2 linked regions of the Thiocapsa rosea genome follow. The protein of the gene in region 1 interacts with the protein of each later gene in a pairwise test. Links are inferred from orthologs where the notes say so. Each region holds a gene or a part of one and is shown in the gene's direction. Other genes may lie near its edges.

Evidence for each region.
Region 2: the proteins of BDD21_RS15310 (region 1) and dnaB interact in binary tests that used the Escherichia coli proteins (3 or more experiments, as listed by UniProt). The link is inferred for Thiocapsa rosea from one-to-one orthologs.

Annotation. Positions count from the first base shown.
Region 1 is NZ_RBXL01000001.1:3,395,378-3,401,262, reverse strand. The notes cover bases 2,953-5,863. They hold BDD21_RS15310 (UvrD-helicase domain-containing protein), read left to right. Parts: upstream 2,953-3,360; coding sequence 3,361-5,367; downstream 5,368-5,863. Other genes in these bases: BDD21_RS15315 (DUF2782 domain-containing protein), read right to left, coding at 2,953-3,186. Outside these bases: BDD21_RS15335 (glycosyltransferase family 2 protein), read left to right, coding at 1-4; BDD21_RS15330 (PilZ domain-containing protein), read left to right, coding at 120-500; BDD21_RS15325 (TRAP transporter large permease), read right to left, coding at 745-2,130; BDD21_RS15320 (TRAP transporter small permease subunit), read right to left, coding at 2,123-2,698; more of BDD21_RS15315, read right to left, coding at 2,836-2,952. UniProt on the Escherichia coli protein: Rep helicase is a single-stranded (ss)DNA-dependent ATPase involved in DNA replication; it can initiate unwinding at a nick in the DNA. It binds to ssDNA and acts in a progressive fashion along the DNA in the 3' to 5' direction.
Region 2 is NZ_RBXL01000001.1:3,833,773-3,838,171, forward strand. What follows is about bases 1-2,912. They hold dnaB (replicative DNA helicase), read left to right. Parts: upstream 1-716; coding sequence 717-2,108; downstream 2,109-2,912. Other genes in these bases: rplI (50S ribosomal protein L9), read left to right, coding at 108-557; BDD21_RS17305 (SLC13 family permease), read right to left, coding at 2,324-2,912. Also shown: more of BDD21_RS17305, read right to left, coding at 2,913-3,553; BDD21_RS17310 (trypsin-like peptidase domain-containing protein), read right to left, coding at 3,652-4,399. UniProt on the Escherichia coli protein: The main replicative DNA helicase, it participates in initiation and elongation during chromosome replication. Travels ahead of the DNA replisome, separating dsDNA into templates for DNA synthesis.

The DNA of each region.
Region 1 (5,885 bases):
CTGACGAAGACGACTCCGTCCTCGGCAAGGTTCATCGTTTCGTCACGCGACTTCAACCGATTCGTCAAGTCGAGCCTCTACTATCGCGCGAAACCGAAGATCAGGGGAGAGACTGTCCAATGACCATCGAACGCCGCTACTGCGCCCGACATCCGATCGACCTTCATGTCTCGATCCGTTATCGCAAACGCCGCTTCATCTGCGCCCGAGGCTGCAACCTGTCCGATCAGGGGATGTTCTTGGAGGTCAGCAATCTCACCCTCCCGAGCGGTGTCCTGGTCGAGCTCGAGCTTGAGTGTCTCGGCAAGGGATGGCTGATCCCGGCCATCGTGGTCCACCATCGCGGGTCCGGCATCGGCGTCATGTTCCGGGATCCTCAACCTGCCCTTTACCGCGGTCTGACGCGGGACATGACCCGACAGCCGCCGCCACCGCAGGCCGCCGACGCGACCGGTCGTCAGCTCAACCGCGTCCAGAGCGAGAGGCTCATTTTCGAGTGATTTCGACATCTGGTGCATCCGCAGCCCTTAGCGAGGACGCGGGTTAAGGTAACTTGCGGGAATCAACATCCCAACTGCGCAGACGATGGGTCGGAAGTGACGCCAACGGTCGTCGCGAAGCGGCGACACCCCCGGATAGACGACTTGCAGTCGTCCTTTTCAGCCGGCCCGACGGCCCGCGAGGTCGCAGTCAACGCGACGCACTCGAGAACCGCGCTGAACGCGCTTTGGCACCGGTTTCCGTTCAAGACGCGTAGACCAATCCGGGCAACCAGGTCGCCAGCGCGGGCCAGAGCGCGAGAAGGCCAAGGACGAGCAACTGAATCAGAATAAAGGGCACCACACCCTTATAGATGTGGAGCGTCGTGATCTCGGGCGGAGCCACCCCGCGCAGATAGAAGAGCGAGAAGCCGAACGGCGGCGTGAGGAAAGAGGTCTGGAGATTGATGGCCATCATCACGCCGAGCCAGACGGTATCCAGCCCCATCGCGAGCAACACCGGACCCACGATCGGGACGACCACGAAGGTGATCTCGATGAAGTCCAGGATGAAGCCGAGCAGGAACATCACCAGCATCACAAGCGCCACTGCGCCGACGACACCGCCGGGCAAACCGGTGAGAAATTCCGTGACCAGGTCGTCGCCGCCGAAACCGCGAAAGACCAACGAGAAGATCGCGGCACCGATGAAGATCAAGAACACCATACTGGTCACCATGGTGGTCTGACGCACGACCTCGCGCAGGGTCGACACGGTCAGCCGACCACGCACCGCGGCCAGGATCAGTGCACCGACTGCACCCACCGACGCCGCCTCCGTCGGCGTCGCTAACCCGCCGAGGATCGACCCCAACACCGCCACCACCAGGAACAGGGGCGGGATCAGCACCGAGACGACCCGCCAGGCCAGCGCGGCGCCATTGATCGGACGATCCTCGCGCGGCATCGCCGGCACCGCCTCGGGGCGGAACACCGCGACACCCACGATGTAGAGGATATAAAGGCCGACCAGCATCAACCCGGGCACCAGCGCACCGATGAAGAGATCGCCGACCGACACGGTCTCCGGCGACCAGATGCCCATATCGAGTTGCGCCTGCTGATAGGCCGATGAGAGCACATCCCCGAGCAAGACCAATACGATCGAGGGCGGGATGATCTGGCCCAGGGTCCCCGATGCGCAGATGGTCCCGGCGGCCAAGCTCGGCGAATACCCGCGGCGCATCATAATCGGCAGGGACAGGAGGCCCATGGTCACGACGGTGGCACCGACGATTCCGGTACTCGCCGCCAGCAACATGCCCACCAGGGTCACCGAGATCCCGAGCCCGCCGCGCAGGGGCCCGAACAGCATCGCCATGGTGTCGAGCAGGCTTTCGGCGACCCGCGAGCGCTCGAGCATCACGCCCATGAAGACGAAAAGCGGGACCGCGATCAGCGTCTCGTTGGTCATGACGCCGTAGAGACGGTTGGGCAACGCCTCGAGAAACGCCGGCTCGAACAGCCCGAAGACCTCGCCGACCAAGGCAAACGCGAGCGCCGTACCGCCCAGCGAGAGCGCCACCGGGTATCCGGCCAGCAGGGTGACGACGACACCGACGAACAGCAGGACAGGCATCAGCTCATGCACGACCGATCTCCCCGTCGGAGGTCGGCAGCGCCTCCTCCATCCCCGCCAAGAACAGCCCATTGCGCAGCGCGTTGGACAGGCCCTGCGCCAACAGCAGGATCGGCATGATCAGGATCAAGGTTTTCAGCAGATAGACGGCCGGAAGGCCGCCTGCCTCGCGCGATGCCTCTTGAACGCGCCAGGATTCCGCGACGTAGGCCCAACCGAGCCAGATGATCAGCACGCACACGGGGATCAGCAGCAGGAGCGTACCGATCAGATCGACCCGCGCACGCGCACGACGCGAGAGACGCTCATAGAGGATATCCACACGCACATGGCCGTTGCGCCCCAGCGTATAGGCGATGCCGAGCATGAAAAGGACGGCATGCATGTAGGTCACCGACTCCTGCAGCGCAATCGAGCCGATGTCGAACGCATAGCGCAGCACCACCACGGCGAAGGTCACCAGCACCATCGCAAGCGAAAGCCAGGTCGCCCACTCGCCGATCCGTCGGATGACGGCGTCGATCCGATCGGCGAGAACAAGCAGACGCGCCCGACCGCCCGGGCGGGGATGGTTATTCATACAGGGCTCCAAGCGTGGGGCTCACCGAGACACAGGCGACTCGGGCGATGCGTCGGATCCGCCTGAACGGAGTCGGCACCTCGCATGACCGCAGAGTCAAGATCGACAGGTCATCCCGGACGCGACTCGATCCGTCATCAATTCCATTCGAACAGGACCCACTGCGGGATCGAGATGTTGTTCGCCGCATTCTCCTGCATGTCCAGGATGCCGTCGCCATTGGTGTCGAAGAGGAAGTAAGGCGGTCCGAACTGGGGTTGGATCCGGACCATATAGAGCACCCCGCGGATGCGGTACTCGTAGATGACATCGTCGCCGGATTCGATAATGGTGATCTCGGGCTCCACCGGCTCGCCGGTGATCGGAGATGGAATCACCGTCGGCACCTCCGGAAAACCACCGCCGGCAGCCGCCGGTGGCTCCTCTTGCGCATACGCCGCCCCGAGGCCGAGCAGCAGCGGGATCGTCAGCAGGATCGTTTTCGTCACGGGACCACCACCTCACCGTCGTTTGAAAGATCTGCATGGTAGTACGAACGCACCCGGATTGCCTCATTCGGACATGCGCTCGACCGGGGCCGATAGGGTATCGTTGTCGGCCCCGACCGGAGGCGGCCTCGCGCGTCGCGAGGACCCGATCGTCTCGACCCCACAGGTTCCTGCATGACCGGACTCAACCCCCGACAACTCGAGGCGGTGCACTACACCGCCGGGCCGCTTCTGGTCCTGGCCGGCGCCGGATCCGGCAAGACACGGGTGATCACCCGCAAGATCGCCCACCTCATCGGCGAAGGCGGGATCTCGCCGCGCCACATCTGCGCACTCACCTTCACCAACAAGGCGGCTCGGGAAATGCGCGAGCGGGTCGGCAGCCAGATCAGGGGTGCGCAGACACGCGGCCTGACGATCTCCACCTTCCACACGCTTGGGCTCGACATGCTGCGTCGACACCCGGAGCACGCCGGGCTGCGCCCGCGCTTCTCCTTGCTCGACGCCCAGGACGCCGAGGCGCTGATCAAGGAACACCTGCGTCACACCAGAGGCGGCGATGCCTTCAGCCCGGCGGCCATCCAACACCGCATCTCGCGCTGGAAGAACGACTTAGTCGACCCCGCGCAGGCCGCCAGCCGGGCCGAAGACGACTTCGAGGCCCGACTCGCCGCGTTCTACGCCGACTACGAGCGCAGTCTGCGTGCCTACAACGCGGTCGACTTCGACGACCTCATCCTGGGTCCGGCACGGATGCTCGCCGAGCACACGGAGCTGCGCGAGACCTGGCAAGGGCGGATCCGGTATCTGCTGGTCGATGAATACCAGGACACCAACGGGGCGCAATACGACCTGGTGCGCCGGCTCGTCGGCCCGCGTGCGGCCTTCACCGTGGTCGGCGACGACGACCAATCCATCTACGCCTGGCGCGGCGCACGGCCCGAGAACCTGGCCCGGCTGCAGACCGACTACCCGCATCTGAAGGTCATCATGCTGGAGCAGAACTACCGCTCCAGCGCGACCATCCTCGGACTCGCCAATACACTCATCGCGAACAACCCGCACGTCTTCGAGAAGCGGCTCTGGAGCGAGCACGGCCAGGGCGAGCCGCCGCGGGTCCTGCACTGCAAGGACGAGGGCCACGAAGCCGAGCAGGTGGTCTCCGAGATCCTGCATCTGAAGTTCGCCGAAGCGGCGGATTTCGGCGACATCGCCATCCTCTATCGCGGTAACCACCAGGCGCGCCCCTTCGAGAAGGCCCTGCGCGAGCACAACGTGCCCTATGTCCTGAGCGGCGGCACCTCCTTCTTCGCCCGCGCCGAGGTGAAGGACCTGATGGCCTACCTGCGCCTGATCGCCAATCCGGAGGACGACGCTGCCTTCCTGCGCATCGTCAACACCCCGCGCCGCGAGATCGGCCCGACGACCCTTGAGAAACTCGCCAACTATGCCCGCGAGCGAGGAATCCACCTGCTGGATGCCTGCGGCGAGCTGGGGCTGGGCGAGCACCTGAGCGAGCGCCAACGCGAGCGCCTCCACGCCTTCACCGCGCTGGTCTCCGAGCATGCCCGTCGCGGCGAAACCGACCCGGTCGGGACCATGCGCACCCTGGTCGAGACGATCGACTACGCCTCCTGGCTGCGCGAGCACGCCTCCAGCCAGGCGGTCGCCGACCGCCGTTACGCCAACATCACCGATCTGCTCGACTGGCTCGGCGCACTCAAGAAGGGCGAGCTGCAGGAGAAGTCCCTCGCCGAGATGGCAAGCCATCTCACCCTGATGGACGTCATGGAGCGCCAGGACGAGGAAGAAGGCGGCGACCGAGTCAGCCTCATGACCCTGCACGCCGCCAAGGGACTGGAGTTCCCCCACGTCTTCCTGGTCGGTATGGAAGAGGAGCTGCTCCCGCACCGCACCAGCATCGAAGAGGAGACCATCGAGGAAGAACGCCGACTCGCCTATGTCGGCATCACCCGCGCCCAGCGCACCCTCACCTTCACCCTCACCCGTCGGCGCAAACGCTACGGCGAGTGGGTGACCAGCGAGCCCAGCCGATTCCTCTCCGAGCTGCCCAAGGATCAGCTGTGCTGGGACAACGCGCGCCAGGAGACCCCCGAGAACCGCAAGGCCCGCGGCCTGAGCCATCTGCATGCGCTCAAAGGCATGCTCGACGTCGACTAAACCGCGTCCAGAGCGAGATGCTCACTTTAAGAGCGAGATGCTCACTTTACGAGTGAGCTCGACGTTTGGTGCATCCACGGCCATTCGCGGGGAGGCGGTTCAAAATGATTTATTTTTTAATCTCTTAAACCGCGCCGGCCTCCATCGGTCGTCAACTCTGCCGGGGCCGATCCCATCCGAAAATTTCGCATACCGCGTGAGGCGCGGTTTAGCCTCGGACGTGTCGACCAACAGCCGACCCTGCTCAACCCGAGCGCAAGAGCGCAAGATCGGCATGGACGACCGCGGCGGATCGCAGTATCCTTCAGGGCCTTCGCCGAACCAGACCCCGATCTCGCCTCGAATCGCAGCAGTCCGGACAGCGAAACCCCTCAAAGCGCCCGTAGCTCAGATGGATAGAGTACAGCCCTCCGAAGCTAGGAATCACTGCTCCGGACAGGCACGAGGCTAGAAGTCAAAAGTCGTCAATGCGCCCGTAGCTCAGATGGATAGAGTACAGCCCTCCGAAGGCTGGGGTC
Region 2 (4,399 bases), 440 kb from region 1 along the record:
ACGGAATGGATCAGGTTCCTGCGCATGCGCCGCCCGTTCCGAAGGATCACCCGAGGATCAAGGGCACATGGCCCTGATCCGGACGAACTTTTGAGAGGAATACACACGTGGAAGTTATCCTGCTGAAGAATGTCGGTCGCCTCGGTGCGCTCGGCGACAAGGTCAGTGTCCGTTCGGGCTATGGCCGGAATTATCTGATCCCCTCCGGATTTGCCGTGTCGGCGACCGACGCCAACCTCGAAGCGTTCGAGGCTCGGCGCGCGGAACTCGAGCAGGTCGCAGAGGAGCAATTGGCCGAGGCCCGTGCTCGCCGTGATCGTCTCGAAGGGATGAGCGTCACGATCGCGCGTCGTGCCGGCGAGCAAGGACGGCTGTTCGGCTCGGTCGGCACCGGCGACATCGCCGATGCGGTGACCGCTGCCGGCTTCGCCCTGACCAAGCAGGAGATCAAGCTTTCGGGCGGGCCTTTCCGCGCTGCCGGCGAGTACGAGGTGACCCTGCACCTGCACCCCGAGGTCGATGCCGTCATCAAGGTCGACGTCGTTCCCGAGGACTGATACGCTCGTATCCTCCCCGTATCCTCATGGTCCGGCGGCACATGTCCGCCGGATTCAAGGCGAACCTCGCTCGGACCCACCGGGCACGTCACGCGACTCGACTCGAAGGTCTGACGAGACTCACGCCCTTGCGCAAGTCATTCGGGCCGGGGGTAATCTATGTTCGACGATTCCCAAGGCCCTCCGGGCGCGGACTTCGACGAGCTCCGCGTCCCGCCGCACAACATCCATGCCGAGCAATCCCTGCTCGGTGGTCTCATGCTGGACAACAGCACCTGGGACCGCATCGCCGACATGGTCACCGAGCGTGACCTCTATCGGCGCGAGCACCGCCTGATCTTCCAGGCGATCGCCAAGCTCGCCGCCACAGACCAGCCCTTCGACGTCGTCACCCTCGCCGAGACCCTCGAGCGCACCGAGCAGCTCGAGGGTGCGGGCGGCTTGCCCTATCTCGGAACCATCATCAACGAGACCCCGAGTGCGGCCAACATCAAGGCTTACGCCAAGATCGTCCGCCAGACCTCGGTGCTGCGCCAGATGATCGCTGCCGGCACCGACATCGCCGACAGCGGCTACAACCCCATGGGTCGCGATGCCTCCGAGCTGCTCGATGCGGCCGAGCGGCGCGTCTTCGAGATCGCCGAGCAGGAGGCACGCGGCGGCGGTGGGTTTCAACCCATCAAGACCCTGCTCGGGCGCGCAGTCGAGCGTATCGACGCACTCTATCAGCGCGACGAGCCCATCACGGGCCTGGCGACCGGCTTTACCGACTTCGACATGATGACCTCGGGGCTGCAGCCCGCGGACCTCATTATCGTGGCGGGTCGGCCGTCCATGGGAAAAACGAGCTTCGCCATGAACATGGCCGAGCACGTGGCCATCCAATCCAAGCGCCCGGTCGCGGTCTTCAGTATGGAGATGCCGGGCGATTCGCTGGCGATGCGGATGATGTCCTCGCTCGGGCGCATCGACCAGCATCGGGTCCGCACCGGGCGGCTGGAGGACGACGAGTGGCCGCGCTTGACCTCGGCGGTCAATATCCTGGCCGGTGCATCCATGTTCATCGACGACACGCCGGCCCTCTCGCCGACCGAGGTCCGGGCGCGTGCGCGGCGTCTCAAGCGTGATCAGGACGACCTGGGTCTGATCGTTCTGGACTACATCCAGCTCATGCAGGCACCCGGTGTCGGCGAGAATCGGGCGACCGAGATCTCCGCGATTTCCCGCTCGCTCAAGGCACTCGCCAAGGAGCTCAACGTTCCGGTCATCGCACTCTCTCAGCTCAATCGCAGTCTCGAGCAGCGGCCGAACAAGCGGCCGGTGATGTCGGATCTGCGCGAGTCGGGAGCAATCGAGCAGGATGCAGACCTCATCGTCTTCATCTATCGCGACGAGGTCTATCACGAGGACACGAAGGACAAGGGTGTCGCCGAGATCATCATCGCCAAACAGCGCAACGGGCCCATCGGGACGACTCGCCTGACCTTTCTCGGCAAGTACACCAAGTTCGAGAACTATATCGGCAATTATTACGGCGAGGGTGGAGACTGAGCTCATACCCGGCCGAGGCGGAGCCAAGAAACCTGCTCGAAGGCCCTGCTCGTTGTCGTTGTCGTTGTCGTAATCGAGGTCGTCAGGAATCCGATTACGACAACGACAACGACAACGACAACGACAAATGCTGCGATGATGTGTTCAGGACTTGCGGCGTAAAGAACTATGGTGTTTTCGGGAATGGGAATCCCGACCGAGCATGACTCTCCCGATCAGGACATGATCCCGAGCCATACCCAATACACCGCCAGGTTCAACAGCGTAAGCGGCGCACCGACGGCAAAGAAGACCCAGAACCCGAGGTGTGCGCCGCGACGCTCGGCGGCTTGGACGATAATGATGTTGCTGGCGGCGCCGATCAGGGTGAGATTGCCGGCGATGGTGGAGCCGGCGGCGAGTGCCATCAGCAGGTCCGGTCGCTCGGGCGGCAGCAGGGGTAGGGCGAGCGAGACGAGCGGGACGTTGGAGATCAACTGACTGCCGAGCACTCCGGCGCCGAAGACCTCGCCGAGTCCGATTGGGCCCACGGGGATCCAGGATTGCAGCAGACCGGTGTCCCAGACGCTGCGCATCAGGATGAACATCGCGACGAAGAAAACGAGGGTATGCCAGTCGATCCCGCGCAACAGGGCGACCCGGTGCGGGCTGAACAACAGCAGCGGCGCAGCAGCGACCAATGCGATGACGACCAGCGGAAAGGCGAGCTGCGGTGCGACGAAGGACAGGGTAATCCGCACCGCGACCATCAGCACCAGCAGTCCCAGCGAGAGGCTCGCCAGACGGGCCAGTCGCGGATCGTCGATCTTTGCGGGTAGGTGTACCAGGGCCTCGCCATGGATATGGCGCCAAAAGGCCAGGCGTAGGACTGCGTAGGCGATCAGCAGGTTCAGCAGTGTCGGCGGCCCCAGGGCACCGATGAAGTCAACGAAAGGGTTTTGAATGCCCCCGTGAAGCGCGATCAACAAGTTCTGGGGATTGCCGATCGGGCTCATGACCGAGCCGATGGTGACCCCGAAGGCGAGCGCGAGCAGCAACAGGACCGGCGGTAGACGGTGATCGCGCGCCAGAGCCAGGACGATCGGGGTGCCGATCACGGCCAGCGTGTCGTTCATCAGGAAGGCCGAGCCGATCGCGGCCGCGAAGATCACGGCGATCAGCAGGGGGTCGGCGCCCTCGATGCGACTGAGCCCTCGCGCGCTCATGGCCGCCAGCCAACCGCTCTCCACCAGGGCGTGGCCGAGCACGAAGACCCCGAAGAGAAACCCGATGACCTCCCAGTCGATCGCCCGCCAGGCGGCCCCCGGCGCAATGGTGCCGGTCAGGAGGACGAGCAGCGCCCCGAGCCCCATGATCTGCCAGATCCCGAGCGGGATCCGCGCGAGGTTGCGCGCGGCGATCAACGCGAGCACGCCGCCGAGTGTCCAGAGTGGCAGGCTATCCAAGGTGCGCCGGTCTCAATGGACGTGCCCTGCTCTTGTCTCGAAACGACGTGACCGGGTTTACGACCAAGGCCGACGCGCCGAACCGCAAAGCCTCAGGCTCATCGCCCGCGCATCACGTTGTCCAGGGCCACGCGGGCGCGGTTGCTCGGCACCGCGAACCCGATGCCCACATTGCCTCCGCTCGGGCCGATGAGTGCAGTGTTGATGCCGACAACCTCGCCGGCGAGGTTGATCAAGGGGCCGCCCGAGTTGCCCGGATTGATGGAGGCGTCGGTCTGGATCAGCTCGCCGAGACGGTTGCCGGCGATCCCGCTGCGCCCGACGGCGCTGACGATGCCTGAGGTGACGGTTTGGCCCAAGCCGAACGGATTGCCGATGGCGATGACGAAGTCGCCGACCTCCAGTCGATTGGAGTCGCCGAGCTTGAGCGCGCGCACGTCGACGGGCGGAATCTCGAGGATGGCGACGTCCGAGGCGGCGTCCGAACCCAGTCGCCGTGCGCGAAAGGTGCGCCTGTCCTTGAGCGTGACCCGGATCTCGGTCGCGTTGCGCAGCAGATGGTCGTTCGTCATGACATAGCCGCGCGCGGCATCGACGATGATCCCGGAGCCCACGCTCTGGCGTTGCTCGATCTCCCCTTCCTCGGGCGCGGGTAGACCGAAGCGATCGAGGAAGCGGCGGAATTCCGGATCACGCAGGAACGGATGGTCCTCCATCGGTACCTCGGACTTGACCGAGATGTTGACCACCGCCGGGGTCACCCGGCGCATCAAGGGTGCGAGCGACGGGAAACCCGACGCGGTCCCGAGGGCCGGAGCCCCTACGATCGCGGCCGGCAGGCCCGTC